One region of the Shewanella sp. SNU WT4 genome, then DNA from elsewhere that is predicted to be linked to it. Evidence: predicted binding sites of a transcription regulator. Region 1 holds the regulator's gene; the other holds the start of a gene.
What was found. The regulator ArgR, encoded in region 1, controls arginine synthesis, uptake and breakdown. The targets are predictions, from matches to a motif close to ANTGAATANNTATTCANT.
Positions count from the first base shown of each region.

Region 2: gltB (glutamate synthase large subunit) is a predicted target of ArgR. The motif match lies at 7,024-7,041, and genes of this name have one in related genera.

Region 1 is NZ_CP041151.1:3,594,858-3,609,710, forward strand. It holds gene FJQ87_RS16320 (SufE family protein) at 1-384, shown strand, start outside; gene FJQ87_RS16325 (cation diffusion facilitator family transporter) at 529-867, shown strand; gene FJQ87_RS16330 (PH domain-containing protein) at 947-1,321, opposite strand; gene FJQ87_RS18990 (PAS domain-containing methyl-accepting chemotaxis protein) at 1,462-2,760, opposite strand; gene folX (dihydroneopterin triphosphate 2'-epimerase) at 2,918-3,274, opposite strand; gene mdh (malate dehydrogenase) at 3,428-4,363, opposite strand; gene argR (transcriptional regulator ArgR) at 4,623-5,093, shown strand; gene FJQ87_RS16355 (Dyp-type peroxidase) at 5,174-6,109, opposite strand; gene FJQ87_RS16360 (ABC transporter ATP-binding protein) at 6,361-7,443, opposite strand; gene FJQ87_RS16365 (iron ABC transporter permease) at 7,440-9,068, opposite strand; gene FJQ87_RS16370 (Fe(3+) ABC transporter substrate-binding protein) at 9,120-10,097, opposite strand; gene FJQ87_RS16375 (glutathione S-transferase N-terminal domain-containing protein) at 10,419-11,015, opposite strand; gene FJQ87_RS16380 (ferredoxin--NADP reductase) at 11,023-11,763, opposite strand; gene FJQ87_RS16385 (hypothetical protein) at 12,187-12,381, shown strand; gene FJQ87_RS16390 (ABC transporter ATP-binding protein/permease) at 12,471-14,252, opposite strand; gene FJQ87_RS16395 (hypothetical protein) at 14,433-14,606, shown strand; gene aroG (3-deoxy-7-phosphoheptulonate synthase AroG) at 14,648-14,853, opposite strand, start outside.
Region 2 is NZ_CP041151.1:1,294,380-1,309,232, forward strand. It holds gene mtnN (5'-methylthioadenosine/S-adenosylhomocysteine nucleosidase) at 1-636, opposite strand, end outside; gene FJQ87_RS05935 (FAD-dependent oxidoreductase) at 888-2,303, opposite strand; gene gltB (glutamate synthase large subunit) at 2,310-6,758, opposite strand; gene FJQ87_RS05945 (TIGR01212 family radical SAM protein) at 7,268-8,218, shown strand; gene FJQ87_RS05950 (Hpt domain-containing protein) at 8,475-8,840, shown strand; gene oxyR (hydrogen peroxide-inducible genes transcriptional activator OxyR) at 8,989-9,900, shown strand; gene FJQ87_RS05960 (cysteine-rich CWC family protein) at 9,953-10,294, opposite strand; gene FJQ87_RS05965 (adenylate/guanylate cyclase domain-containing protein) at 10,305-11,315, opposite strand; gene mutH (DNA mismatch repair endonuclease MutH) at 11,513-12,187, opposite strand; gene rppH (RNA pyrophosphohydrolase) at 13,094-13,612, shown strand; gene ptsP (phosphoenolpyruvate--protein phosphotransferase) at 13,625-14,853, shown strand, end outside.

The DNA.
Region 1 (14,853 bases):
CAAGCCGTGAGCCAATTAGCTTTGCACCAACAGTGGCAAGATAAATACCGCTTATTGATGCAACTCGGTAAGCAATTACCTAGCCTTGATGGCCAATGGCGAGTTGACAGCGCCCAAGTTCAAGGCTGCGAAAGCCAAGTGTGGCTCTATCACCTTGCTATCGAACAACAGCATTACTTCTTAATCGACAGCGACGCTCGCATCATTAAAGGATTAATCGCACTAGTGCTAAACGGCGTACAAGGCAAAACAGCGGCGCAAATTGCGGCCTTTGATGCCAGCGCCTGTTTTGAACAATTGGGGTTAAGTCAGCAACTAAGTCCATCAAGAACCAATGGCTTAGTCGCAGTTGTTAATAAAATCAAAAGCTTGAGTGACCACTAATGGGCAACCTAAGCTATAGCCTCACAATAATGAACCGCAGATGGCTTAGGCTTAATTTATGCCTGCACCTAACTTGATCTAGATCACGCTTTGTAAACTAGTTAAGCGTAGCCTTAAGCCATAGGTTATTTAAGGATTGTTATTATGAGTAAGCATGACCACAAGCAAGGCACGCATCAGCAAACTAACCATGGCGTTCAACACACTGCTGAATTTGAGCATGAAAAGATGGAGCGCCGTTATGGTGATGGCCTGCAACATCAACATGATAAAGATCATCATGACTATCGTGAGCACGAGCAAAGCCATCCACACACTCAACATGGCGGCGACGCTGTAGGACACAAGCATCCCGAGCAAACTCATCCGCATCGTCATGAGCATGAGCATGAGCATGATGAACATAAGCATCACAAGACCAAGATGCATGATCACAAAGAGCCAAGCAGAGAGCACCATAAAACTGCTCACAGCCAAGATTAATGCGAGTGCGATTTTAGCCATAAAAAACGCGACGTTAAGTCGCGTTTTTTTATGATTTAGTTAGTCAAAACTCAAGCGCTTAAAGTACAAAATTAGCTATGGTGCGCTGAATTTCAACCACATCAGTGCCGCGCTTTAACTCTTTAATTAATGGCTCTTTTTGCCCAGAAATCCACAATTTTAGTTCAGAGTCCAAATCAAATCGGCCTGCGGTTTCCACCTCAAAAAAGGTAATCGACTTATAAGGGATAGATTGATAACTCACCTTTTTACCGGTAACGCCTTGTTTATCAATTAAGATTAAACGCTTGTTCGTAAAGATAAACAAGTCGCGCACCATCTTATAAGCCAGTGCTATTGTTTCACTATCGGCCAGAATTGGCCTAAGTTCAGTGTCTAATTCCACTAAATCTACGGCACTGGCATTGCCCATTAAGGCATTTAATAAACTCATACTCACTCCCTTTGGCCAAACATTAACACCTAAGTGCTATTAAGCTACAAAACCTAAGCTTGTGCCAATAAAAAACCCACCAATAAGGTGGGTAATGGCGAGCTTAGTTAATCATTAACTGGGTAGACTCAATCAGGAGCCTAGCCAATATTTAAATTAGAGACAGTTTTAGAGACATTATCAGCGCCGCGTTTAATTTCATCCATTACCGCCACAACTTCGCTAATTTGCTGCTTACCGCTTTCAGCCGTATGCGCCACTTTATTCATTAATTCATTCGCGCTTGCCGTTAATGCACGGTTTTCACTCACAACTGCAGCAATTTGATCGGTCGATTGACTGGTACGCGCGGCTAATTGCCGCACCTCATCAGCCACCACAGCAAAGCCGCGACCTTGATCGCCCGCCCGCGCCGCTTCAATCGCCGCATTTAATGCCAATAAATTGGTTTGCTCAGCAATGGCGCTAATGGTGGAGACTATCGCTTCAATGCTTTTTGATTGCTCATTGAGTTGATTGATAGACACTGTGGTTTTATTCACTTGAGCAACAATCACATTGGAGGTTTCAACCGTAGCTTTTAACAAGCTTGCGCCTTGCAACGCAATTCTGGCAGTTTCTTCCGAGGAGGTATAAGCAATGCCTGCGGCATCACGCACTGCGTTATCCTGATTGATCTTATTGGTGATATCTGAGGCAAATTTAATGACTTTACAGACTTTACCAAACTTATCAACAACCGGATTGTAAGTGGCTTCTAACCAGATACTTTGGCCAGATGCTAATTTGCGTTCAAATTGACCTGTCTTAAATTGACCATTTTTTAGTTCATTCCAAAAATTGGGATTATCCTGATAAAACTTATCAAAACAGAACATCTTATGATGTTGCCCAATAATTTGCTCGCGGCTATAACCCATAGCAGTTAAAAAATTATTGTTAGCCGCCAATGTCTTACCTTCAGGAGTAAATTCAATCACAGCTTGCGAGCGGTTTAACGCATCAAACACTGCTGCTTGCGATGCCGCCTGCTGATGTTTAACCGTCACATCGGAAGCGATTTTCATGATTTTGTGAACAATGCCGTTAACTCGGATAGGAAAATAGGTGGCCTCTAACCAAACATCATCGCCTTTTTTATTCAAACGCTGGAAGGTTCCCGATTGTGGACGACCAGAGGCTAAATCCGTCCAAAATTGGCGATACTGAGGGCTGTTGCGATATTGAAGAGTACAAAATATTTGATGATGCTTACCCCGAACTTCATCCAAGGTATAACCTGCGACGCCTAAAAAATGAGAGTTTGCATCTAAAATTGTGCCATCTTGGGTAAATTCGATACAAGCGACACTGTCTTTAATGGCCTGAATTAACGACTCCGTCTCTTGCAACCTGATTTCTGCGTCCGCGAGCTGCGCTTTTAATGCTTTATTAAACATTATGTTTCATCCCTGATTTGATATTCAAGATTATCAACGAGTGCGAATCTGAAGAACATCAATGGCTATTAGTAAATAGAGCATAGCAGTTGTGGCAATTCTTACTATGAATTGTGTGAATTCAACCTAAATCAATGACACCATCTTGTTATCAGGTCTAACGGCTAAACTCTAAGGTCAAAGACACTGAATCTGCAAACCTAAGAGCATGGGGTTTATCTATCGTTACGCGCGCAAATGTCACTTGCGCAGGCTCACAGCAAAGCTGCAAGACATCGGCAGTCAGTCTTTCTAGCAACTTAAACTTACCCATTTCAACGTGTTGAATAATCTTTTTAGTAATGACTTTATAGTTAAGCGCGTGGCTAACATCATCGCTAATAAAGGATTCACCGACGGGATAATGAATTTCAATATTAATAATCACATCTTGCTGCTTATCCATTTCATCGGGATTAAAGCCAATGTAAGTGCGAAGGCGCAGGTTAGTGATCTTAATAATTGCTTGATGAATTGGTAGTGATGTCTGTTGATTCATACACTTAATACTCCATAAATAATGTTCTTTTACCCTAAACGCAATGACGCTAACTTATTACTTAAACAATGTTTAGGCTTTTGCACACAAAAAAAAAGCGCCCGTAGGCGCTTTAGTAAAGCGAATCTATTACTTTACGAACTCAACACCTAATACGATATCAGCTTTTAAAGTATCTAACATGGCATCACGAGCCTGAGCTTCATAGCTACTGACTTCGCCATAAGGCAGTATTTTTTCAATGCCGTGTTTGCCAAGTAAAATTGGCTGAGCAAAAAACTGTGCATGCTCACTTCCGCCATCGACGTAAGCGCATTCAATCACATTCGCTTCGCCATTTAAGCCTTTGACTAAAGACTGGCAGAAACGGAATGCGGCTTGCCCCATAGACAAAGTCGCGCTGCCGCCACCGGCCTTAGCTTCAACCACTTCAGTACCAGCGTTTTGAATGCGTTGTGTCATGCTAGCAATTTCAGCATCGCTAAATTTCACACCTTCAATTTGCGACAATAACGGCAGAATAGTCACGCCGCTATGACCGCCAATCACATTAACTTTAACGTCAGCGACATTAAGACCTTTAGCTTCAGCCACGAAGGTTTCGGCGCGAATAACATCAAGGGTGGTAATACCAAACAGACGTTTCTTATCATACACGCCCGCTTTTTTCAGCACTTCAGCGGCAATGGCAACGGTAGTGTTAACTGGGTTAGTGATGATGCCAATCAAGGCTGTTGGTGCAGTAATCGCCACTTTTTCAATGAGATTACGCACTATGCCAGCATTGATATTAAATAAATCCGATCTATCCATGCCAGGCTTACGCGCCACACCAGCAGAGATTAATACGATATCAGCGCCCACTAAGGCTGGCGTTGGATCTTCACCAGCAAAACCTTTGACCGTGACTGCTGTTGGGATATGACTTAAATCCACGGCAACACCTGGGGTCACAGGAGCAATATCATATAAAGAGAGGGAAGAACCTGCGGGCAACTGAGTTTTTAACAGTAAAGCTAGGGCTTGACCAATACCACCGGCGGCACCAAGAACAGCTACTTTCATAATAATCTCCGTATCTTTAAGATATTTGTGACATACATCCAATTCCTTGTTGCGCCAACATTACTTCATCGTCAACAGAATAGCAATTATCCGTTAGTCGGAGGTTGTAAGTTGATAACAAATTGAATTTGTCGAATAAAACAAAAATATAAACAGGAATTTCACAGTGAATTTTTATTCACAAAAATCGCAATTATGTTGACTCATAGCCGCCTTATATTCAAAATGGAATAGTTTTCATGAATATAATAGAGCCTATATGTCGACCTCAAAGCATCAAGATGATTTAGTTCGTACTTTCAAAGCCGTCTTAAAAGAAGAAAGATTTGGTTCACAAAGCGAAATTGTACATGCCTTGCAAGCTGAAGGTTTTACCAACATAAACCAGTCTAAAGTATCGCGTATGCTCAGCAAGTTTGGCGCTGTTCGTACTCGCAATGCTAAGCAAGAAATGGTGTATTGCTTGCCTGCTGAGCTTGGCGTGCCAACCGCAGGTAGCCCACTTAAAAACTTAGTGCTAGATGTTGATCATAATCAAGCCATGATAGTGGTGAAAACTAGCCCTGGCGCGGCGCAATTAATTGCGCGACTGCTGGACTCCATGGGCAAGTCTGAAGGTATCCTCGGCACTATTGCAGGGGATGACACCATCTTTATTAGTCCATCCAATATCAAGCACATTGATGCTACGTTAGAAACTGTGCGTTCTTTGTTTAACTATTGCGAATAATAACTGCGAATAACACCTGCATCCTTAGATAAAAAACGCACCTAATGGTGCGTTTTTGTCTCTAAAACATCAGCCTAGGTTCAATCAAGATCTCTTAGCATGAAATCTAATGACGGCGCGAAGAACGCTGAACCTGTGACTGCACGGGTAAAGTGCAGTAAGTGATCGTGATGGCCATGACCGTCACCATGGATCATGCTACGCAGCATCAATTCAAAGTGACTTGGATTACAGCACACAGAAATAAACATCAAACCTTGGTTAGTCATTGAGCCATAAGGCATGCTTTGGCGTAAAATTTCTAAACTATTACCGTCAGCATCTTTCAGATTAACCCGTTTAATATGGCTAGTTAATGGCTTATCGGCACTGGCATATTCAATGTTGTCTTGCTTAGTGCGACCAATAATATCTTCTTGTTTTTTAATCGCTAAGCGCTGCCATTTAGGCAACATATGCGCATATTTTTGCACATGGATATAACTGCCACCTTTAAACTCACTATCAGCAGCGCCCACTAAAGCCACTTGCTGTCTGTGTTGACCTTTAGGGTTTTCGGTGCCATCGACAAAGCCGGTTAAGTCACGGCTATCTTGATATCTAAAGCCGCGCTCTTCATCACTAATGTCCACTAGCCCATCTAACATTTGGCAGCATTCGTTAGCAATTTGATGCAGTACATCGTAGCGATCGCAGCGTAAATGCACGAACAAATCATATTCAACCGCAGGCGCTTCAATATGAGTGGCGCTCATCGCTGGAAATGGTGCTAATTGGGCAGGACGAGCTAAGGGATACAAGCTATCCCAGTAATTGGCTCCTATTGCAACAAAGCCATTAAAGGCACAATCACTATGAGTATCTGAACTTTCAAACAGATGCTGAGCCACTGTAGCTAAGCTTGCTTTTAACGCGGGCTCAGCGCCCTCTTTGGCATTAAGCATCAAATAGATGCTATGCAGATTACCTTCGGCACAAATCCCAAGCTGCTCACGAGGCATAAGCTGGTTATCCATGGTCATTGCATTCCTATCAAAGTTACTTTTTTATTATTATCAATAACTTTGACTATGCACGCAGTATAAAGATCAAACTAGCCGAGAAAAGTGTGAACTCTGGCACACACCATCATTAACCCTTGATCATCCTTTAGGCGTTCACACTGAGATGAGCCTGACCCTTTCCGACTCAGCGCTGCCTATCAGTTCAAACTAACATCTGCGATGCAATAACTGCAAGTGCCTAAAAAATGACAAGTTGATCTGTTTTACACTAGCGCACTTTCAAAAATCACTAATGGATGAACTAATACGCTGATATCGACCTGCTCTCCACATTGAAATTCTTGCTGACTGCGCGCAATCAGTAACTCGCTATTCCAGTGCAAACGGTATTCACAGCCATAGCCTAAAAACTGGCGCGATACTATGTGCGCGGCGCCATTGGGGTTGGGCTGCAAACCTATATATTCAGGGCGCAATAATAAACGCCCCTCAAACCCAATAGCCTGAGTTAAGGCTTCTGGGCTTGAAACCTTACCTAAGGCTGTCATCACCTCATGAGTCGATATGACCTTAGCATCGAGATAATTGGCCGCGCCCAAATAATCCGCCACGTATTGACTAGCAGGCCGCGCATACAGGGTCTCAGCTTTGCCTTGCTGCAAAATTTTACCTGAGGTTAAAATCGCTAATTGGTCAGCAAAAACAAAGGCTTCTTCTTTACTGTGGGTCACGAAAATGGCACTGACTTGCCGCGCTTTTAAAATATCGCGCATTTCCATCATCAGTGAGTGGCGCACCTGCGCATCAATATTCGAAAACGGCTCATCAAGTAATAACAAGCTTGGCTCATACGCTAAGGCGCGAGCAATGGCGACTCTTTGCTGCTGCCCGCCCGATAATTGATGCGGAAATCTATGGCCTAAACCGTCAAGCCTGACTAAAGCAAGCATCTCTTCAGTCACTTGCCTTTGCTCGTGAGCGGATTTGCCCTTTAGCCCAAAGACTATATTTTGCGCCACAGTTAAGTGCGGGAATAAGGCATAATCTTGAAATATCATGCCCATGCCGCGTTTTTCAGCGGGCACAAAGACATCGCTACTACACAAGGTTTTGCCCGCTAACACTAAAGTGCCAGCGCTTATCGGTTGCAGTCCGGCAATGGCGCGCAGCAAGGTGGTTTTACCGCAGCCACTTGGGCCCAATAACGCGAGGATTTGCCCACGTTCTAAGCTGAGCCCTAATTGATTTAATACCTTATGGTCTTGATATGCGCAGCTTAAGTCACTGACTGTCAGCGCTAACTCTTCTTTAAGAGGAAAATGCAGTGGCGGCGGCAAGCTGGTCATTGTTGCTCCATGGAACGATTCAATAAAAATAACGGCAATAAACCTACTAACACAATCACGACGGCCCCTAAGGCTGCATGCTCTAACTGTTCATCAGAGACATATTGAAACACATACGTGGCTAAATTCTCATAACCTATGGGTCGCAGCAATAAGGCGGCAGGCAACTCTTTCATGCTTTCAATAAAGACTAATAACATAGCCACCACAGCGCCTTTTTTCAGCAAAGGCAAGTGTACTTGGGCAAATAAGCGCCAAGGTTGGCTACCCATAGTTAACGCCGCCATATCCAAGCTTGGACTAATGCGCTTATAACTGCCCTCTATACTCCCAATGGCGATGGCCGCAAAACGAATGCAAAACGCCAGTACTAAGGCGACTAACGAGCCAGTTAACAGTAAACCAGGTTCAGGCAACCCCAAAAAATGCATACCATCGTTGATAGCAAAATCAAGCCAAGTCAACGGGATTAACACAGCAATGGCCAGCACAGTGCCAGGTAAGGCGTAACCCAGTGTGCATAAACGCGCTGGCATAGCATCAAGCTTACGCGGGCTTACCCGTGAGACAAACTGTAAGCACAAGGCGAACAACAAACACAACACACTCACCACAGCCGCTAACCCTAAGCTGTTTAAGCTGTATTGCCAAAAATTGCTATGCCAACTAACAGCGAAATAGTGAATGCTGTAGGAAATGAGTACCGCCATGGGGATAGCAAATGCCAGCAGCAATAATAGCAAGCAGTAAGCTGTAACTAGCCAAGCTTGCCAGCGTGCTAAGGGCAACAATTCAATGGCAGCAACCTGCCCTGATTTTTGAAATAACTGCTGTTTTCGCCGAGCAAAGCGCTCACTGCCTACTAACAGCAGCACTAACATGAGGATCATCAAGGACAAACGCGCCGCGGTTGTCATGCTGCCATAGCCAAGCCAAGCATCATACACACCTGTGGTTAAGGTCGGGACGGCAAAGTAGCTCACAGTGGCAAAGTCAGCCGCGGTTTCCATGGCAACCAATGCCACGCCGACCGCTAAAGCGGGGCGAGCAAGCGGCAAGGAGATTCGCCAAAACACTTGCCATGAACTCGCGCCCATCACTTTGGCCGCCTGCGGCAAATGCACCGATTGCTCCATAAAGGCCGCGCGCCCGAGCAAGTAAATATACGGGAATAACACCAATGCCAGCATAACCGCGGCGCCGCTTAACGAGCGCACTTGCCAAAAGGAATAATCATGACTGGTTTGCCAACCAAATACGGATCGTAAAGTGCGCTGCACTGGGCCTGCGTAATCCAGCAAGTCAGTGTAAACATAAGCCACTATGTAGGCGGGCATAGATAAAGGCAGCAATAACGCCCACTGCAACCATGAACGCCCAGGGAAATCACAGCGAGCAACCCAAAAGGCAGCCGGCAAAGCCAATAGCAAGGCGCCAACCGCCACTAGGCCGACTAAGAGTAAGGTATTAACTATGTATTGAGATAAGACGGTATCGCGCAAATGAGTAAACACATCAGCGCTTGGCAGTAAGGCTTGGAACACCAAAGCTGCCAAGGGCGATGCAATAATAACAACTATCAATAAGGCGCTGAATGACCAGCGCCGTGACAAGGTAAGGATCATGAATCTTCCGAATACAACTGCAAAATCAGACGATTAAGCATTTTCAGCAATTTACAAATCAAACTTCACTTCATCAAGCAGCTTAACCGCGGCGCTATGGTTATCGGCCAGCGCTTGAATAGGTAAATGATCTTCTTTGAATTTACCCCACGAGGCGACCATAGCTGATGCTGGTACTTGTGGATTGACTGGGTACTCGAAATTGACCTCGGCATATTTAGTTTGAGCTTCATTAGAGGCTAAATATTCCATCAATTTAAGAGTCGATGCTTGATGAGGCGCATGCTTAGTCATGGCCATGCCAGAGACATTAATATGAGCGCCGCGAGAAGATTGGTTAGGGAAGTTAATCACCACAGATTCAGCCCAAGCTTGCTGCTCAGGGTCCATCATCATGCTGCCTAAGTAGTAACTGTTACCTATGGCAATATCACATAAACCTTCTTTCACCGCTTTTACTTGCGCTCTATCGTTACCTTGTGGGCGCTGCGCTAAGTTCGCTTTAAAGCCTTCTAACCATGCGCGAGTTTCAGCCTCACCATGATGGGACAACATAGAGGCAACTAAGGCAATGTTGTAAGGGTGCTTGCCACTGCGGGTACAGATTTTGCCTTTAAATTGCGGTGAGGCTAAGTCTTCATAAGAAACATCAATGGCGCCAAGGCGCTCTTTCGATGAATAAATGTTGCGTACGCGCTTAGTGAGGGAAAACCATAAGTCATCGCGAGAGCGAAATTGCTCAGGAATGGCAGCGCTCAGGCTATCACTCGCGACGGGTTGCACTAAATCTAATTCAACCAATTCCATTAAACGTGAGAAATCAGCCGTTAACACTAGATCGGCAGGAGATAATCGGCCTTCGCGCTTAATGCGTTCTGCGATACCATCTTTGGCAAATACCACATCAACCTTAATCCCTGTTTTAGCAGTAAAGTCTTTCAAAATAGGTTCAATTAAAAACGGCTGACGATAGGAATAGACTGTCACGCTATCAGGTGCTGCCATCAGGGGCGCAGAGATAGTCGCCATAGCCAACACGAGTCCAGATAGTAATCTCATTATGTACAACTCCTTGTGCAAGATGGTAAGTGTTAATGCGCACGCTAATGATAATGGTTATCAATATCGCAAATACTAAACCAAAGTATAACAAGTTGCAATCACATAGCATGGGGATTAATAAGGGATTTTTAACATCCACTAATCACTCGATTACCACCCTATAGATCGTCGTGATCAGGCATAACAGCTAACCACCCAAATAGGGATATTCCTTGTGTGAGCAGATATTAGCTTACACCAGAGTGATATCAGCGAGCGCTAAAGGGCAGACTAGCGCTCGCTACACAGTTAACTTGGGCGTGAGCTTAAAAATACTGCAGAATCCATCAGCCCTTGGTGCCACTTAGCTACCGCCGGCACTACCTTGTACCAAGCTAAGTTACTGTGGCGAAAATCCAGATAATCAAGCAAACACACCAAAGCAATCCGCTCCGCATTGAGGGAATTGCTAGCAATAATGCCTGAGCTTTCGATTTCCCGCAGGCCGCGCAATAAGCTTTGCTCATAGCGCCCACGCCAGAAATCAGACGACAGGCCTTCAGCCGCGCGCATTTGCTCTTGCCTTAACGCCACCGCCGCATCAAGTAATCCTTTCACTAACGAGAACTGACATTGACGCTGCCAATCGTGACCCGGCTCAGGGAATAAACTTGCGTGCGGGGAAAGGCTATCTAAATATCTGGCAATCACTTCGCTATCAAATAACGAGCTGCCGTCACTTAATAGTAAGCACGGGATCTTACCCAGTGGATTGGCTTCTAATAAACGTTGGCTATTATCAAACGGATTAACCATCTCGGTTTGGATAGCAGTAAGCTCTAAGACTTCGACCATGACTCTGACCATGCGAGCGTAGGGTGATGCTTGAGAATAAAGTAAAGTAATCATGATCCTACCAATATTTTTCTAAGGTGATATTGCCTGGCGCACGCCGTAAATTTTTGGTTAACCCCAAAGACTGCAAATAGATATCAGCCTCTTTTACCATCTCGGGATTACCGCATAACATGACTTGTGAATCTGCAGCATTCAATGTCAGCCCGGCTTGAGCTTCAATCTCGCCAGCGATTAACCCTTGGGGAATACGGCAAGATAGACCGCCAACAAAGGGTTCACGGGTCACGCTAATCACTAACCTAAACTGCTGCGGATACGCCTGCTCTAGTGCCCTAAGCTCAGCTAAATAAGCGAGATCGTCCACTTGGCGCACCCCATAAACTAGCACCACCTTGTCAAATCGCTGCCAAGGCTCAGCTGTTAACATCATAGAGATAAAAGGGCCGACCGCAGTACCTGTGGCAATTAACCATAAATGCTTAAAGCCGTTAGGCACTTCGTTTAAGGTCATAAAGCCGGCGGCACTGACCGTCATCTCTATCTCATCTCCCGCAACTAATGCTTGCAGATGCGTCGATAATTCGCCGCCATTAACGGCAACCGCGAGGATTTCACAGTAATCTCGCCCGGGCGGATTGACCAGCGAATAAGCCCGAGCAATACGTTTATCATCTCGCATTATGCTGAGCTTAATAAATTGCCCAGCGATAAAATCCGTTACTCCTGCGCTTAATTTCAGAGAAAATAGCCGGCGATTCCAGTCTCGCCGTTCAAGCACTTTCGCCTTGACCCACATATCAGCCCCTATAAGCCTATGATGATTCAGCATAAGGCAAGAATGACTCAGCTAACAAGCGCATAATTTAAGCAGAAGACTAAAACTTACTCATTTGCTATCTAGCGGCTTTTTAATAAACGCATCTCACAGGCTTAGCTCGCAACTGCCGCCAACTACCCATAAATAAATACATTGCCGCCGCACGCAAAAAACACGAACCCAACCAAGACGATCAACTATCGCAACTACAGCAAACACTAATTGCAACACAGTAAAAACATAAGCAAAACAATCAGGATTAATTATCACGTTAAGACGTTTTTGATTTGTATTTGTACGGAAATGTTTATATCATCCCAAAAAAGTGTGCACCTCATCACAACCAAAAGCACTTTTGCGAGCAAGATTAGATTAGCAAACCATTAATAAGCGCAGAGCCTCATGAACATAGAACCAATGATATCTGTCAATAAAATCGCCAGCGTAAGCTGTAGAAATTGCAGTCGCCTTACTGAGCTTGAAGGTCAAATGCTGTGTTTTAGACAAGGGAAGATTTTTCATCTCACCCCAGTCAAAACCAATGCCAATGCGCTTATCTGTGATGGTTGGCAACAAGGCACTATTAAGCACTCTTAGCGGTAAGCACTCTTAGCAATTAACCCTTAGCGCTTAAATTTCAGTCTTTAGCATTCATCGCTATAAAAAATAAGCGCCACAGGCAGCCATTAATCTTGATGCTGGTGCTGAATCGTCCACAGCCGCGCGTAATGCCCCTTAAGCGCTAACAATTGTTGATGATGTCCTTGCTCTACAATCCGCCCATCATGCATCACTAAAATTCTATCAGCATCGACTATGGTCGATAACCTATGCGCTACCACTAAGGATGTACGCTTACGCGCCACCGCATTAATTGCCTGCAAAATCGCTTGCTCAGCGCCACTGTCTAATGACGATGTTGCCTCATCAAACACTAAAATCGGCGCCCCCTTTAAAATCGCCCGCGCGATAGCAACCCGCTGCTTCTCGCCGCCCGATAATTTCATGCCGCGCTCACCGACCTTAGTCGCCATCCCTTGCGGAATACTATTGATAAAGTGAGTCAAGTACGCCATATCGGCCGCATCTTTGACCTCATCATCACTTGCGTCCGGTCTGCCATAGCGTATGTTTTCTAAAATAGTGTCATTAAATAGCACGGTATCTTGCGGCACTATCGCTAATTGCTGCCTTAAACTGAGCTGACTTAATTCCCGAATATCCACACCACCGAGTAAAATTGCGCCGGCAGAAACATCATAAAAACGAAACAAGAGTTTAATCAGGGTTGACTTGCCTGCGCCCGAATCGCCAACCACGGCGACTTTAGTGCCTAGCGCTAATTCAAAACTGACATCATCTAATAAGCGCTTATCACCATAGCTAAAACTTACACGGTCAAACTTGAGATGAGCCGCGCCAGAAGTGGCGGTAATAGCATTCTCTTTATCAACAATTTTTGGCGTTAAGGCTAATAAACCAAACATGCGCTCAATATTGGCTAAAGCGCCGCGAATTTCGCGATACACAAAGCCTAAAAAGTTTAATGGTAAAAACAGTTGCAACATGAAGGCGTTCACTAGCACAAAATCACCAATGTTCATCTTGCCAAGGGTGACGGCTTTGGCCGCCATAAACATCATAATCGTCATAGCCGCCGCAATGATCAGCGCCTGGCCACCGTTTAACACTAGCAGCGACAAGCGGTTATTTCTCTTAGCTATTTCCCACTGAGCTAGGGATTTATCGTATTGATTAGATTCATAGTGCTCATTGTTAAAATACTTAACCGTTTCATAGTTGAGTAAGCTGTCTATGGCGCGAGTATTGGTATTGGAATCAGCCACCGCGGCGTCGCGCACATAATCCGTGCGCCATTCTGTCACTACCACAGAAAAGACCCCGTAACCTGCCACAGCCAAGAGAATTACCAGCGCGAAATCAACGCCATATTTACTCCAGAAAATACCGATAACCACCACAATTTCAAACAAGGTTGGCACTATATTAAAAATCATAAAACGCAGTAAAAATGAGACGCCGCTGGTGCCCCGCTCAATATCGCGTGACAAACCGCCGGTTTGCCTATCGAGATGAAAACTTAAATCCAGCTGATGCAAATGATCAAATACTTTGCGGCCAAGGCGCCGAATAGCGCGCTCTGTCACTCGCCCAAACAAGGTGTCACGGATTTCACCTATGATGACTGACATAAACCGCAGCGCGCCATAACTCAACACTAAGGCCAGCGGCACCAGTAATAGGCCTTGTTCAGGAGTGAGACTTAAGGCATTCACTAAGTCTTTGAGCACAAAGGGCATGGCTATGGTGGCAAGTTTCGCCACCACTAAGCACGCCAACGCCAATAACACCCGACCTTTAAACTCTAATAAATATGGCCAAAGCAAACGTATTACTGACCAATGTAATTTATCTGGACGCGGATCTGTGGAAGTCACCGAGCGCATAAATATCCTTATCATAAAAGTTTAAAAATCGCGCAAACAAGGGAGCAACAGAGGTTATTAACTCGTTTTTGATTTCACAATCACAGTTAATTTGATACGATTTGCCTACCTAGCGTATACCAATTTAATACAAAAATAATGCTAGTGAGTACAAACAACAAAATAGAGTGAAGGAAAGTTATGTTAGACACAGCAAAAATTATGTATCCACCACTACCTCTGATTAAAACGTGGATTTGGATGATGCTAGAATCAGGTAATCCTGAAATTGAAGATAAAGGACGCAACAATTTAATCGCTTCATTCGGCAGCCTCGCAGAAGCTAACCGCTATTTAAGCGAGCAACAGCAGTAAACTCCCCAAGCATTTACCCTCAGGGAGTGAGGGTATGCTGATTACCCCCGCCCTGCGACTCGGCGAAATTGAATTCCATGAGCCAAAGATTTGATCACTTGTTCAGTTTCCTGCCAGCCGATACAAGCATCGGTAATACTCTGCCCATAGGTTAATTGATCAGGCGATTTAAGCTGCTGATTACCCGCGACTAAATTGCTTTCAATCATTACCCCTATGATGGCATCCTCACCTGCTGCCAACTGCG
Region 2 (14,853 bases), 1.8 Mb from region 1:
AATATAGGCATCAAAATCAACAGGTGAATCATTATTGGCGTTATCGCTCAGTGAACGAATGACCACAAATGGCACCTTAAATTGATGACAAGTTTGTGCAATGGCCGCGCCTTCCATTTCGCAAGCGGCCATGGTTGGGAAGTTTTGCAGCATGACTTTAGTGCGGGCAGGGTCGCAAATGAAGCTGTCACCTGTAGTGATGAGGCCTTCAATGGCTTTTACTTCACCCAGTTCATTAATAGCGGCTTTGGCGGCGGCCACTAATTTAGCATCGGCGATGAAGGCGGCGGGTTGCTGCGCCATTTGACCGATTTCATAGCCAAAGGCAGTCACATCGACATCGTGATGACGAACTTCGTTTGAAATCACAATGTCGCCAATAGCTAAGCTGTCGACAAAGCCACCCGCGCTGCCAGTATTGATAACTGCATCAGGCGCGAATCTATCGATAAGTAAGCTAGTGGCGATAGTGGCCGCTACTTTACCTATGCCGCTGCGAGTCACTATGACTTGTTTGCCATTGAGTTCACCTTCAACGAAATCTATGCCAGCAATGGTGTGCGCTACGCTGTTAGTGAGGGCGGCTATTAAGTGCGCCACTTCTGGCTCCATAGCGCCAATAATACCGATTTTCATGGTGTTGCCTTGTCAATGAGATAAAGGCGCTACTATAGCGTTTTTAGCGAGATGAAAAAAGTGTGGCTAGCGGTTTTAGCGCAGCAATAGCTCAGGCGAGAGGGAGACGTTAGTAGCCATGCAGGAATGCAGGAATGCGGGAATGGGTGTGGGAGAGGTCGGGGCTTAGTGCTTGTTAAGTAAATAACCACCAACAGCCTCAATGGGCGCTGCTGGTGGTTGGATTTTCGCTGAGCTTTAAGTGTTGGCGGTTATGAGGCTTCATTTAAAAAGCTTAAAATCCCAAGCGCAGCCTTACGCCCCTCATCAATAGCCGTCACTACTAAGTCTGAGCCGCGCACCATATCGCCGCCAGCAAAGACTTTGGGATGGCTAGTTTGAAATGGCATCTCAGTGGTTTGAGCCGCTTTTACCTTGCCACTGTCATCGGTCGCTATGGCAAAGTCAGCAAACCATGGGGCAGGGCTTGGCTGAAAACCAAAGGCAATAATGACAGCATCGGCTGCCAATATTTGCTCGCTGCCAGCGATAACTTCTGGGCGCTGACGCCCTGAGGCATCTTTGCTACCAAGCTTAGTTTCAACGCACTCTAATCCCACTACTTTGCCTGCTTGCGCGGTAATTTGCGTTGGTTGACGATTAAATAAAAAGGTCACGCCTTCTTCTTTGGCATTTTGCACTTCTTTGCGTGACCCTGGCATATTAGCTTCATCGCGGCGATAGACGCAGGTCACTTGGCTGGCGCCTTGGCGAATGGCGGTGCGCACGCAATCCATGGCGGTATCGCCGCCGCCTAACACCACGACTTTTTGGCCGTGTAAATTAAGATACGGAAATTCACTGTGGTTCTGCCCCATCAATTGATTGGTGTTACCAATCAAATACGGCAGAGCTTGATATACACCGCTACTTTGTTCACCGGGTAAATCGGCTTGCATGGCGCGATAAGTGCCCATACCTAAAAACACAGCATCAAATTCACTGAGTAAGGTATCAAAACCTATATCTTCACCTATGGTGACGCCTAAGCGAAATTGTATACCCATGCCTTCCATGACAGTGCGGCGCGTCGCCATTACGCTTTTATCTAGCTTAAAGGCCGGAATGCCATAGGTAAGTAGGCCGCCAATTTGCGGATATTTATCAAATACCACAGGCTTAATGCCGTTACGGGCGAGAATATCAGCGCAGCCTAAACCCGCAGGCCCCGCGCCTATGATGGCTACTCGCTCAGGCCTTGGAATCACTTGGCTTAAATCAGGGCGCCAGCCTTGGGCAATTGCGGTATCAGTAATGTATTTCTCAACGCTACCAATAGTGACAGCGCCAAAGTCATCATTAAGGGTACATGCGCCTTCACATAGCCTGTCTTGTGGGCATACGCGGCCACATACTTCTGGCAAGGTATTGGTTTCATGCATGAGTTCTGCTGCTTCAAAAATACGACCTTGTTTGGCAAGGCTAAGCCAATTAGGAATGTAGTTGTGCAGCGGACATTTCCACTCGCAATAAGGGTTGCCGCAATCTAGGCAGCGATCGGCTTGAGTGGCCACTTCATTGCTTTTGAACGGCTGATAAATCTCAATAAATTCTTTTGCGCGCCGAGCTATTGGGTGTTTAGCCGGATCATGACGTTGCACTTCGATAAATTGAAAATCATTGCTCATGGCTGATTACCCTGCTTTGACGGCTAAAGGAGAGCTGGTGGAATCCAGCGTTAATAAGTCGGCGGCATCGATATTTTTGGGCTTAACCAGCACAAAGCAATCAATCCAATTTTCAAAATCGTTCAAGATCATGGCGCCATGCTCACTCTGGGTGAGGGCCACATGTTGCTGAATTAAGGCTTTTAAGTGCTGTTGATGAATACTTGAGCTCACGGCTTGGCTATCAACTAACTCGCGGTTTAAGCGCTTATCAAACTTATTGTATTGATCAAACACGTAAGCAAAGCCACCTGTCATGCCGGCGCCAAAGTTAGCCCCAGTTTTACCCAGCACTAGCACTATGCCGCCGGTCATGTATTCACAGGCGTTATCGCCAACCCCTTCCACAACCGCAATAGCGCCCGAGTTACGTACAGCAAAGCGCTCGCCAGCGGTGCCGGAGGCAAATAATTTACCGCCAGTGGCGCCATATAAGCAGGTGTTACCTATGATGGCAGAACGCTCGGTTTTAAAGTTACTGCCATGGGGCGGAAATAGGGTTAACTGGCCGCCAGACATGCCTTTACCTACATAATCATTGGCATCACCACATAAGGTCATGTGTAAGCCCTGACTATTCCATACCCCAAAACTTTGCCCTGCCGTGCCTTGCAATTTAAGGTGAATGTTAGCTTTAGTGCCTTGACGGCCATATAAGCGCGCTATGTTGCCAGAGAGCGTAGCGCCTACTGAACGGTCGGTATTGGCGATAGTGTAATTAAGCTCAAGCGCTGTTTTCTCCGTTAATGCCTGCTCGCAATCGGCCATAATGCGCTGATTTAATGCGCCAATATCTTCGGGTGGGTTGCGCTCCCGCCACACTAAACCGCTGCCTGCTGGCGGCGTGGCTTGATATAACACCGCAGATAAATCAAGGGCCGCTTGTTTAGCGGTAGCGCCAACCGTCATAGTTAATAAGTCGCAGCGCCCGACTAACTGTTCTAAATGGGTAAAGCCGAGCTGAGCTAAATAGCCTCTGACTTCTTCTGCGATAAATTCGAAGTAGTTCATCACTTTTTGCGGTAAGCCGTGATAGTGATTATCCCGCAGCTGTTTATTCTGGGTAGCAATGCCGGTAGCGCAGTTATTTAGATGGCAAATGCGTAAGTACTTGCAGCCTAGCGCTATCATAGGGGCCGTGCCAAAACCAAAGCTCTCAGCGCCGAGCATGGCGGCTTTAACGACATCAAGCCCGGTCTTTAAACCGCCATCGACTTGCAGGCGAATTTTATGGCGCAGACCATTAGTCACTAACGATTGATGGACTTCGGCTAAGCCTAGCTCCCACGGGCTACCTGCGTATTTCACCGATGAAATAGGACTCGCGCCTGTGCCGCCATCATAGCCAGAGACAGTAATCATATCGGCGTAGGCTTTAGCTACGCCGGTGGCGATTGTGCCAATACCAGGTTCAGAGACTAATTTGACTGACACCATGGCTCTTGGGTTGATTTGTTTTAAATCAAAAATTAACTGCGCCAAATCTTCAATGGAGTAAATATCATGGTGCGGCGGCGGTGAAATCAGGGTAACGCCTGGGCGTGAGTGCCTTAAGCCTGCAATTTCAACGCTGACTTTATCCCCTGGCAATTGTCCGCCTTCACCAGGTTTTGCGCCTTGGGCGATTTTGATTTGCAGCACTTCGGCATTGACTAAGTAATGGGCGGTTACGCCAAAGCGGCCCGATGCCACCTGTTTAATGGCTGAGTTACGTTCACTGTTAAAGCGCGACGGATCTTCGCCGCCCTCGCCAGAATTAGAGCGACCACCTAAACGATTCATGGCCACCGCCAGCGCCTCGTGAGCCTCAGGGCTTAAGGCGCCAATACTCATGGCGGCAGTATCAAAGCGTGGATACAGCTTAGAGGCTGGCTCTACGCTTGATAGCTCAACGGGCGTTTGACTGGTGCTTAAGGCTAATAAGTCGCGCAGTACTGCCGCTGGGCGTTTATCCACGGCATCAACAAAGCGTTGATAGGCTTCGCCATCTTTATTATTTAAGGCTTGCTGCAAGTGAGTGACGACATCGGGATTAAAGCTGTGGTATTCGCCGTCTTCTACATATTTAAGTAAGCCGCCTTGGGGCAGAGGCATATGGGCTTGAAAGGCAAGCTTATGCAGTTGTTTTTGGTCTTGCTCAATATGGCTAAAACTCGCGCCTTGAATGCGGCTAATCACGCCTTTAAAGCACATGTCGACCACATCATCGGCAAGGCCAACGGCTTCAAATAATTGTGAGCAGCGATATGAACCCACAGTGGATATGCCCATTTTGGACATAATTTTTCTAAGGCCTTTATCAATCCCTGAGCGGAAATTGATCATTAGCCCAGTTGAATGCTGCTCGCCATTGCGCGCCGCTAACGCTGCAATCGACTCATAAGCTAAATATGGGTAAATGGCGGTCGCACCAAAGCCGAGCAATACCGCAAAATGATGTGGGTCGCGGGCGGTAGCGGTTTCTACAATGATGTTGGTATCACAGCGCAAACTGTTATCAACTAAGCGCTGCTGCACAGCGCCCACCGCCATGATGGCCGGGATCACTAAGCATTTACTGCCGATGGCTCTATCGGATAATACCAGCAGGCAAGTGCCCATACGCGCCAGACGCTCGGCTTCATCGGTAATGCGTTTAATGGCGTGAGCTAACCCTTCGTTGGCGTCATAACACAGATTTAAAGTGTCAGCGCGATAGTTGGCTTTATCGAGTGTCAGCAGTTGATTGAAATCGCTGAATAATAAAACTGGCGAGCCAAACATAACGCGATAAGCATGGCCTGTGGTTTCATTAAATAAGTTTTGCTCACGGCCAACACAGGTGGTCAGTGACATCACGTGTTTTTCCCGCAATGGGTCAATTGGCGGGTTAGTCACCTGAGCAAACTTTTGGCGGAAATAATCAAATAAAGAGCGCTGCTTAGTCGATAGCACGGCCATAGGGGTATCATCACCCATAGAGCCTATGGCTTCTTCGCCTTTGCTGGCCAGCACCCACACAATTTGCTCGAGCTCTTCACGGCTATAACCAAATAGCTTTTGATATTGCAGTAATTTAGCCGCTGAAAACTCGCTATTGCCTTGCTTGCCTTGGGGCAATTGTTCGGCGGGCGTGAGCACTTGGCTGTTTTTAGTCATCCACTGACGATAAGGATGGCGACGCTTAAGATCGTTATCAATTTCAAGTGATTGATACAATTTGCCATCTAAGGTATCAAGCACTAACAATTCACCGGGGCCAACGCGCCCCTTTTCTATGACTTCATCAGGAGCGTAATCCCAAATTCCCACTTCCGAGGCCAAGGTTAAAATTCTATCTTTAGTGATGACGTAACGCGATGGTCGTAAACCATTGCGATCCACCGCGCAGGCCGCGTGACGACCATTGGTCATAACTATGCCAGCAGGGCCATCCCATGGCTCCATATGCATAGAGTTAAAGTCATAAAAGGCTTTTAAATCATCATCCATTTCTGGATTGCTTTGCCATGCTGGTGGAATAAGCAGGCGCATAGCGCGGAATAAATCCATGCCGCCTGAGAGCAACATATCGAGCATATTATCTAAGGACGATGAGTCTGAGCCAGTTTCATTCACAAACGGCGCCGCCATTTGTAAGTCAGGCAATAATGGCGAGCTAAATTTATAGGCGCGCGCTCTTGCCCATTGGCGGTTGCCAGTAATGGTATTGATTTCCCCATTGTGAGCTAAATAGCGAAAGGGTTGCGCCAGTGGCCATCTTGGGGAGGTGTTAGTTGAAAAGCGCTGATGAAACAGACAAATGGCGCTTTGCAAACGTAAATCGGCTAAATCTGGATAGAACACAGGTAAGGCCGCAGGCATCATCAGCCCTTTATAAACAATGATTTGCCCAGATAAGCTTGGGATATAAAATTCAGAGTCATGCTGCAATTGCTGCTCGATGCGGCGCCTTGCCATGTATAAACGGCGCTCTAAGTCTTTTTCGCGCCAGCCAATGGGCGAATTGATTAACACTTGGGTAATGTTTGGCAAGCTCTTAAGGCCTGTTGCCCCTAAAGCTGTGGTATTGATAGGCACATCGCGCCAACCGGCGATACTTAAGGTTTCTTTTTCGAGTTCTTTGCGTATCACTTGTTTGGCCATTTCGGCCAAGTCTGGGTCTGGGTTTAAAAACAGCATGCCAACCGCAAATTTGCGGCTTAAGTGCCAGCCTTGCTCATCGGCAATAGCTTGGAAAAATTTGACGGGTAATTGCATCAGCAAGCCGCAGCCATCGCCGGTGGCGCCATCCGCTGCCACACCACCCCTGTGTTTCATTCTATCCAAACCTTGAATGGCGGTTCGAATAATTCTATGGCTGGCTTCGCCATCCATTTGGGCTATTAGGCCAAATCCACAGTTATCTCTCTCGAAACTTGGATGATATAAGCTCATACGAAAATCTCCCTTGATACGACTTAACTGAGCGGGAGAGGAGTCAGCGCTAATGTAAGTCGCCTACTAACTAGCCAATGCCCGGACTCTCCAAATTATCGAGACATTAGACAAAGGTCAAATGCAAAAATGCATAAACGTTAAATAATAATCTAATTAGCTTAAAATTTCTTACTTAAGCTTACGTTGACGTAAACGTGCTTAAATTTATTAATGTCATTGTTTTAAATGGATTTTATTTGTTGCGCTGTGTGAGTGCGTCAATTATGCCTATTTATGAAATAATGAGTTTTATTGCAGATACAGTGAATAATCGCTATCTCAAACTTTTCGCTACAACAAGGGGCAATCACTGCGATTTATAGGAGAGTTAGCTTGATAGCTAGTGTTTATCACTGTGGTTAATCAATGCCTTAGGATATTTAGTTGTCAGCTTCAGCATTTTGTGTGGATAACGGCTGCGAAGATCAGCAAATTCTCATACAATAACCGATTTTTTAGGAGGCTTTGTGGGCCTAGATTCATACATCAATACCTATGGCGCCGCCTGTAAAGCACGTTTTGGTCAAAAAGTTAAAAAGCTGACTATCGATGCTAAATTCACTTGCCCGAACCGTGATGGCACCTTAGGCCGCGGTGGTTGCACCTTTTGCAATGTATCTTCTTTTAGCCACGAAGCTGGCACCGACCTTGGTATTAGCGAGCAAATTAGCCAAGGCAAATTTAGACAAAGAGATAGGCAAGCTAAAGGCTTAGGTAACAATAAAGATGCCGCCAATGATAAGTACATCGCCTACTTTCAAGCCTATACCAGTACCTATGATGAATACGCCTTATTAAAGGCGCGCTACGATGAAGCCATTAAAGATGAGCATATCGTTGGTCTTGCTGTTGGTACTCGCCCCGATTGTGTCCCCGATGCTGTGATTGAATTATTAGCCGATTACCAAGACAAGGGGCTCGAAGTCTGGCTCGAACTTGGGCTGCAAACCGCGAATGAGCAGACCTTAAAGCGCATTAATCGTGGTCATGGCTGGCAAGAATATGCCGATACTGTAGCGCGCGCTCGCCGCGCTGGCATTAAGGTTTGTACCCATTTGATTTTGGGTTTGCCTGGTGAAACTCATCAAGATTATATGCAGACCTTAACGCAGGTACTGGAGTTAGGCATAGATGGGTTGAAGATTCACCCGCTGCACATAGTTGAAGGCAGCACTATGGCTAAGGCATGGCGCAGCGATAAACTCACCATTATGGCGCTAGAAGATTATGCCTTTAGTGTGGGGGAGATGATCCGCGCTACCCCTAAACATATTATTTATCATCGAGTTGCCGCGTACGCGCAGCGCCCTATGTTACTCGCGCCCGATTGGTGTAGTCGCCGCTGGGATGCCATGGTTGCCATTGAAGATAATCTACGAGAGTTTGGTGGCCAAGGGCAGGCATTAAGGAGCGATTAGACTGGTGATTAATGCCGCCATAATCATACATTCTATTTAGTTGTAATTAGTAATTATCTAATTTTAAAAGAGATAATTTAATTGTGTGCATGTTGCCGACAAAGTGACCATCTGCTAAAGATTCTGCGCAAAACTTGCCGCGATTAGATGATTGGCTGTGATTTAAGGCGCATATTTAGCAAGGTTTAAGGCTTGCGCCTTTAACGGTAAGAGGTATCATGATGTATCTCACGCTTAGCATTTCGAGGACAATTACATGTCGCAAGCCGATTTAGACACAGTTTTGGATTTAAACACGCTCCAACAATATTGCAATGCCATTGGCGCAACCACCTTATTAAAAAGTGTGGTGTTGTTTGAGCAGTTATTACCAGAATATGTCGGCAATTTAATTCAAGCTCAAGAGGCTTCCGATAAGGAAACTTTATGCGCAGAAGCCCACAAGTTTAAAGGTGCCGCGGGATCGGTAGGAATGAAGCGAGTCCAGCAATTCGCGCAGTTATTACAACACGGTGAATCAGAGCAATGGTCTGAACTGCACTGTGTGTGGTTAAGTAACATAGTTGAATTTAGTGCTAAAGATTTGGCAAGCCTTAAGGCTTATCTTGAATCTCAAGCTTAAGCTTGCGACTGTTTGATTAAGAGGCCTAGGGCCTCTTTTTTTATGGGCGCGCGTTTAATAACTGTGAGGTGGCACTTGAATCTAAGCGCTAGGAGTATGCTAAAGTAATAGGACTTTTGAATTTAAACTGCACAAGGCAATCGAATTCATGAAACACCTTCCCAGCCTTAAAAATTTGTATTACCTAGTACATCTGCATCAAGAACAAAACTTTAATCGCGCCGCCAAGGTGTGCCATGTGAGTCAGTCAACCTTATCCAGTGGTATTCAAAATCTGGAAGAGCAGTTAGGCCATCAACTGATTGAGCGTGACCATAAATCGTTTATGTTTACCGCCATTGGCGAAGAAGTGGTGCGCCGCTCCCGTAACTTACTGACAGATGTGGATGACTTAGTCGAATTAGTCCAAAACCAAGGCGCGCCGATGACAGGCACCATACGTTTAGGTTGTATCCCGACCATAGCGCCGTTTTTATTAAGCCGCTTAGTGCGCCATTGTCAGACTAACTACCCAGAACTTACTTTATTACTGAAAGAAGATACCACCGACAGGTTGCTCGGTGCCTTAGGCAAAGGCGAGCTTGATTTATTGCTGCTGGCATTACCTGTGGATACCCAAGGCTTTCATAGCATGAAAGTTGGGGTTGACCCGTTTAAGATGGTGATGCATAGCGACTTAAAAGAAGGCGTGCATGTGCCTATTGATTATCAGCAACTGCCCGATGAAAGTATTTTCTTGCTGCAAAGCGAGCATTGCATCACAGGGCATGCGATTACCGCTTGTCAGTTAGGGGATAGCGCTAAGGTTAACCCATTTGCGGCGACGAGTTTGCACACTTTAGTGCAAATGGTGGATAGCAAGTTAGGTACGACTTTCTTGCCACAAATGGCCATTGATTCAGGTATCTTATCTAATACCGATTTATGCGTGTTTGACCCGCCAGGGGAAGCACCTTATCGCGATATCGGCTTAGTGTGGCGTCAAACCACCAGTCGAATTTTAACCTTTAGAACCTTAGGTTTAGAAATTCAAAGTTTATTAGAAAAGGGTGGCCGTTAAGCTGCTTAAAGTTAAGCGGATATCTAGTCTTTTTCTAAGACTAGGACTTAGGCTAGGATTTTATTTCGCGGGCTAAGTGTTGAATCTGTAATATCGCCTCGGCGCATGTCTGGCACAGGCAAGCGTCAGGGCGAATAACAGCATTTGGTTCAAGGGTTAAGTCAGAAGTATTTGCCGCTGGACGGGTAGGAAAAGTGATATTAAGGCACCAACAGGCATTAATGTTGGCGCCAGAGGCCACAGCGCACTGGTTACTGGCTTGGCAGCGAGGGCAAATCTGGCTATTAGGCGCTTCATTGATAGGCGCTTTGCTTATCGCTGCTGTGCTCACAGTAGGCTGGTTTGCGGCGAGATTTGCGTCTGGCTCAGTGCTCATCGGCTTACTTTCTCCCATTATGACTGCCTTATTGCTTCTTACTGACACCAAAGACTTCAGTGGTATGTTGCTTACCTTTAAGCTGTACTTGGCCTAAGTTATTGAGGCGATACAAGCTGTCATCCATATTCAATAATTCGGCAAGATTACCTGAAATCAGCATGCGCTGACCTAAAGGATTACACTGATCTTGCAAGCGCGCTAAGGTATTGATGACATCCGAGAAGAAACTAATCTCTTGTTTATGCACGCCAACCACAGCGGCCACTACTTGGCCACAATGGGCCGCCGCCTTAAATTTTGGCACAAACCCGTAATGCTCTTCAAAATAATGGCGCTGCCAATTGAGTTGCTGGCTAAAGTCAAAATAGATATTCATCACTCTATCCTGCTTAATGCCTTGATTTAATGGCCAATGGATCAGTACTGCATCGCCCATATACCTGTATATTTCGGCATCATTATTAGCCACAGTTTCAGCCAACAAGCTAAAACTATCTTGAATTAAGCGACTAAAGCGGTAATCACCTAAGGTTTCCGCGTGAGTGGTTGAAGCCACCATATCTAAATATAAAAACAGTCGCTGCTCATAGCGCGGACGATGATACTTACCTAAACCAATATTGAGTAACACCCTAGGGCCAACTAATAAGCTCATTTGCTCAATAAAGGCGAGGCCAATGCGCACTACCACTAAATAGATGATCAGTGCCTGAAATGACGGGGTATAGAGAATATGCACCGACAGCATTTGCCTGAGGGTCGTCATATGATTAGTAATGGCCCACATGTTTAGGTACTGGGTCATATAAGCTAAGGTTGTGGCGCCCAGTAATAAAAACAGGCCTTTAAAGATCACTGAAAACAGATAGGGCAGGCGATTAATCGCTGATAAGTCAGCAATTAAGTTAGATAACCAATGCAGGGAGCCAAAGATAATACCCATATAAATGGCAAGTGTGGCGAGATCGCCACTGCCAACGGCCCACTGGGGAAGTTCTGGGCTTTGGGCATAGCGAAAGAAGACAAAAGCGGCCATGGCCACGGTCCACGCAAGTATAGCGAAAAGCAATTTTGTGACTTGACGACTGACTATCACTAGGGGAAATACGCCTCATATTGCAGAAGGCGTTAGTTTATAGAAAAACGCGACAACTTGAGAAGATTAATTCGTGATCAAGATCAATAAATGTAGAGAATATGACGAAAAGTTCATACTGCAAGCGGCGCAGCAGGTTATTGGAACGCTTGACTCAAGATTTCAGCGGTAAAGTTTATCTTTAAATAAAAGCCGCGTGGGTTACTGAGTTGCTTTTGTCCTAGGCTATCTATGCTAATGGTTTTTACGCGGCTATTGGCAGCCTTTGGGCGCAGTTGCAGCACTTCGCCATGGCGCGCGGTAATCTTATTCACTTGGCCGGTGGCAATCAGCTCCATGATTTCTTCCCAGTCTTGCTGCAATTGCTGCCACTGCGAAGGCGAGGGTTGCCATAAAAACGCCGTACCAATGCGCCGCTCGCCTAAAGGAATATGGCGATCACCAGCAATCGGTACCCATAGTACTTGCTGCAATTTATGACTCACCAAACAGTCTTGCCAGCGCAGCCCTTGAATATCGTTAAGCGGCGCAACACACACATAAGTGGTTTCAAGTGGCTTTCCTGCGGCATTAATGGGGATGGTTTTAAGCTCAACGCCTAAATGACGGAAATCTTGCTCAGGTTTAGAGCCCGCCGTGGCACCGAGTTCCAACTCAATTAACTGCCCAACCCAACCTTTATGGCGCTGCAGATTGGCTGGCATGACTATGTTATTGGCCTGAGCCAATTGCGCTAAGGTCATACCCGCCATGTTATCGGCGCGCTCGAGTAATTCCGCTAAGGTTTGCGGTGAGTGCTTAGTATTATTCATGGCGGAATTTTAGCAGACTCTCTCATTGATTCAATACTCAAGCGGCTGCGGTTAATGCTGATAGCGAACTTACGTTGTCAGCCTTAGCCTTGCTAACGTTAGCGAATGACGATTATTTGAAAATAAGCCCATATGAAAATCAGTCTAGATAAATAGGCGCATAAAAATAGACGCATAGAAATAAGCACTTATATAGCAGCGCAAATACCCAAAGAGACACATATCGACAACAGCCACAAAAAATTGAACGCGAATTATTGATTGGTTAAAAAGTGAGCGATTGTTTTAGGGGGGATGACCTTAACTAAAATTTTAACTTAACTTGATGTAATTAAAAGCTTTTACTTAGTTATGCTATTTTGCCGTTCAGTTACTCGCTATTTGCCCCACCGTTCCTCACATAGTTATCCACAGGTTTGTTGGATAAGTGCCATTTTTTCACTGCTATAAAGGATCAAATAGCTCAGGTCAAGCCTAAATTCCGCCTTAAAATTGTTTTTTGAGACGGTTTTAAAATTATATTGTGAATAACTTGGTGAGCTTATGTACCGATTATTGTCGATTTTTAGGCTAGTATGATTATTGAACGATTTTGAGTTTTATCAATGAATAATCAAAAGGCATTTAATTAAAGGCATTTAAATACAACTGCTTATGCTTGCCGCGGTTGGCGAATGTTAGTCACAATATTTTGGCAAGATCTTAGTGATAGTGAGTTTTTACCGAGTTTCAAACAGAGATATCCACAGATTTTGTGGATAACGCTCAAGTTAGCTAACATGCTTTGTTGATAAATAAGTGTGAAATGCTTGATTTATCCATAACCCTTGGTTAATCAGCAATTGCTGCCAGCCCCGCTTTGTGAAACAATCGAAGCCATTAATTTTATGCTATTGTGGAGTCCATGTGATTGATAGCGACGGCTTTCGCGCAAATGTGGGCATCATCATCTGTAATAAATTTGGCCAGGTTATGTGGGCCAGACGCTATGGACAACATTCTTGGCAATTCCCGCAAGGCGGTGTCGATGATGGCGAGTCCGCTGAAGAAGCTATGTACCGTGAACTTTATGAAGAAGTAGGTTTAAGGCCTGAACACGTACAAGTCTTATGCAGTAGTCGCTCTTGGTTACGTTATCGCTTACCCAAACGCTTAGTGCGTCAAGATAGTAAGCCTATGTGTATTGGCCAAAAGCAAAAATGGTTTTTATTACAGTTGAAAAGCCAAGAAAGTGCCATCAACTTAAATTCATCAGGTCATCCCGAATTTGATGATTGGCGCTGGGTTAATTATTGGTACCCAGTGCGGCAAGTGGTGTCATTTAAACGCGAAGTATATAGAAAGGTCATGAAGGAATTTTCTCAAATTGCTTTATCATTTCAAGCGAAGGAACCGCAGCGGCGGCGTACTCGCTACCGCAACTAGGAGACGGGGTCAGTGTTAAATACGCTAAGAGACATCACACAAGCTGTTGCCTCAGCCCCAAATCTGGAGCAGGCGTTAACTCTGCTGGTGACTCAAACCAAGCAGGCGATGAATACTGACTGTTGTTCTATCTATTTGCTTGAGCAGCAACAGCTGCTCTTATCCGCCACCGATGGTTTATTAGCCTCGGCGGTCGGGCAAGTGAGTGTTCCCCTTGATCAAGCCTTAGTGGGCTTGGTTGCACAAAAAGAAGAAGTGCTCAACCTCGCCAATGCCCATTTGCATCCCCGTTTTAAACTTATCCCCGAAGTATGTGAAGAGCACTATCAAGCTTTCTTAGCTGTACCTGTGGTATATCAAAAAGCCGTAGTCGGCGTATTAGTGGTGCAGCAAACTGAGGCGCGATTATTTAGTGAGCATGAAGAGTCATTTTTAATGACTTTAGCTGCGCAGCTCGCTATGGCCATTAGTTCACAAAAGCAAAAGCAGCAGCGCTATAAAAACTATGGTGCCATTCAAGCTCAGCATCAGATTTTATACCATGGCAAAACGGCCTCCAAAGGCATAGCCATAGCTTATGGTCTAGTTCTCGGCGCTGAAATTGCTATTGCCCAGCCTGATTTACCTTGTGACAATCTTGATGAAGAGTTAGCGCGCTTAGAGAGTGCCTTACAGCGCAGTCGTGATGATTTAAGTGTGATGGCGTCTCGATTTGAACATGAACTAAATCAAGATATTAGCTCAATATTTACCGCCATGCAGATGCTGCTTGATGATGCGAGCCTTGGCGGCGAGTTTAGGCAAAGCATTAATCAAGGCTGGCGCGCCGAAACTGCTGTTAGCCGCGTGTGCTGCGCCTACATCTTACAGTTTGAAAACATGGAAGATGTGTACCTTAAAGGCCGAGCCGCGGATATCCGCGACTTAGGCATGCGGGTGTTAAGGCAATTGATAGAGCCTGAGCGCGTTGCTTTAACATTAGATAAACCTGTGATTTTACTCGCAAGAGAAGTCACCACTGGCATGCTGGCCGAGTTTTCACCGCAAAAGCTTGCAGGTATTGTGACTGAGTGGGGCGGAACTAACTCTCACGCTGCTATTTTAGCGCGCGCCTTAGGCATTCCGGCGCTGGTTGGTGTTGAGCAGTTGTTTGATGCCGACTTAAATAACAAGTTAATGGTCATCAATGCCAACCGTGGCCAGTTATTAGTGTCGCCAAGCCCCGCGGTAGTCAGTGAATA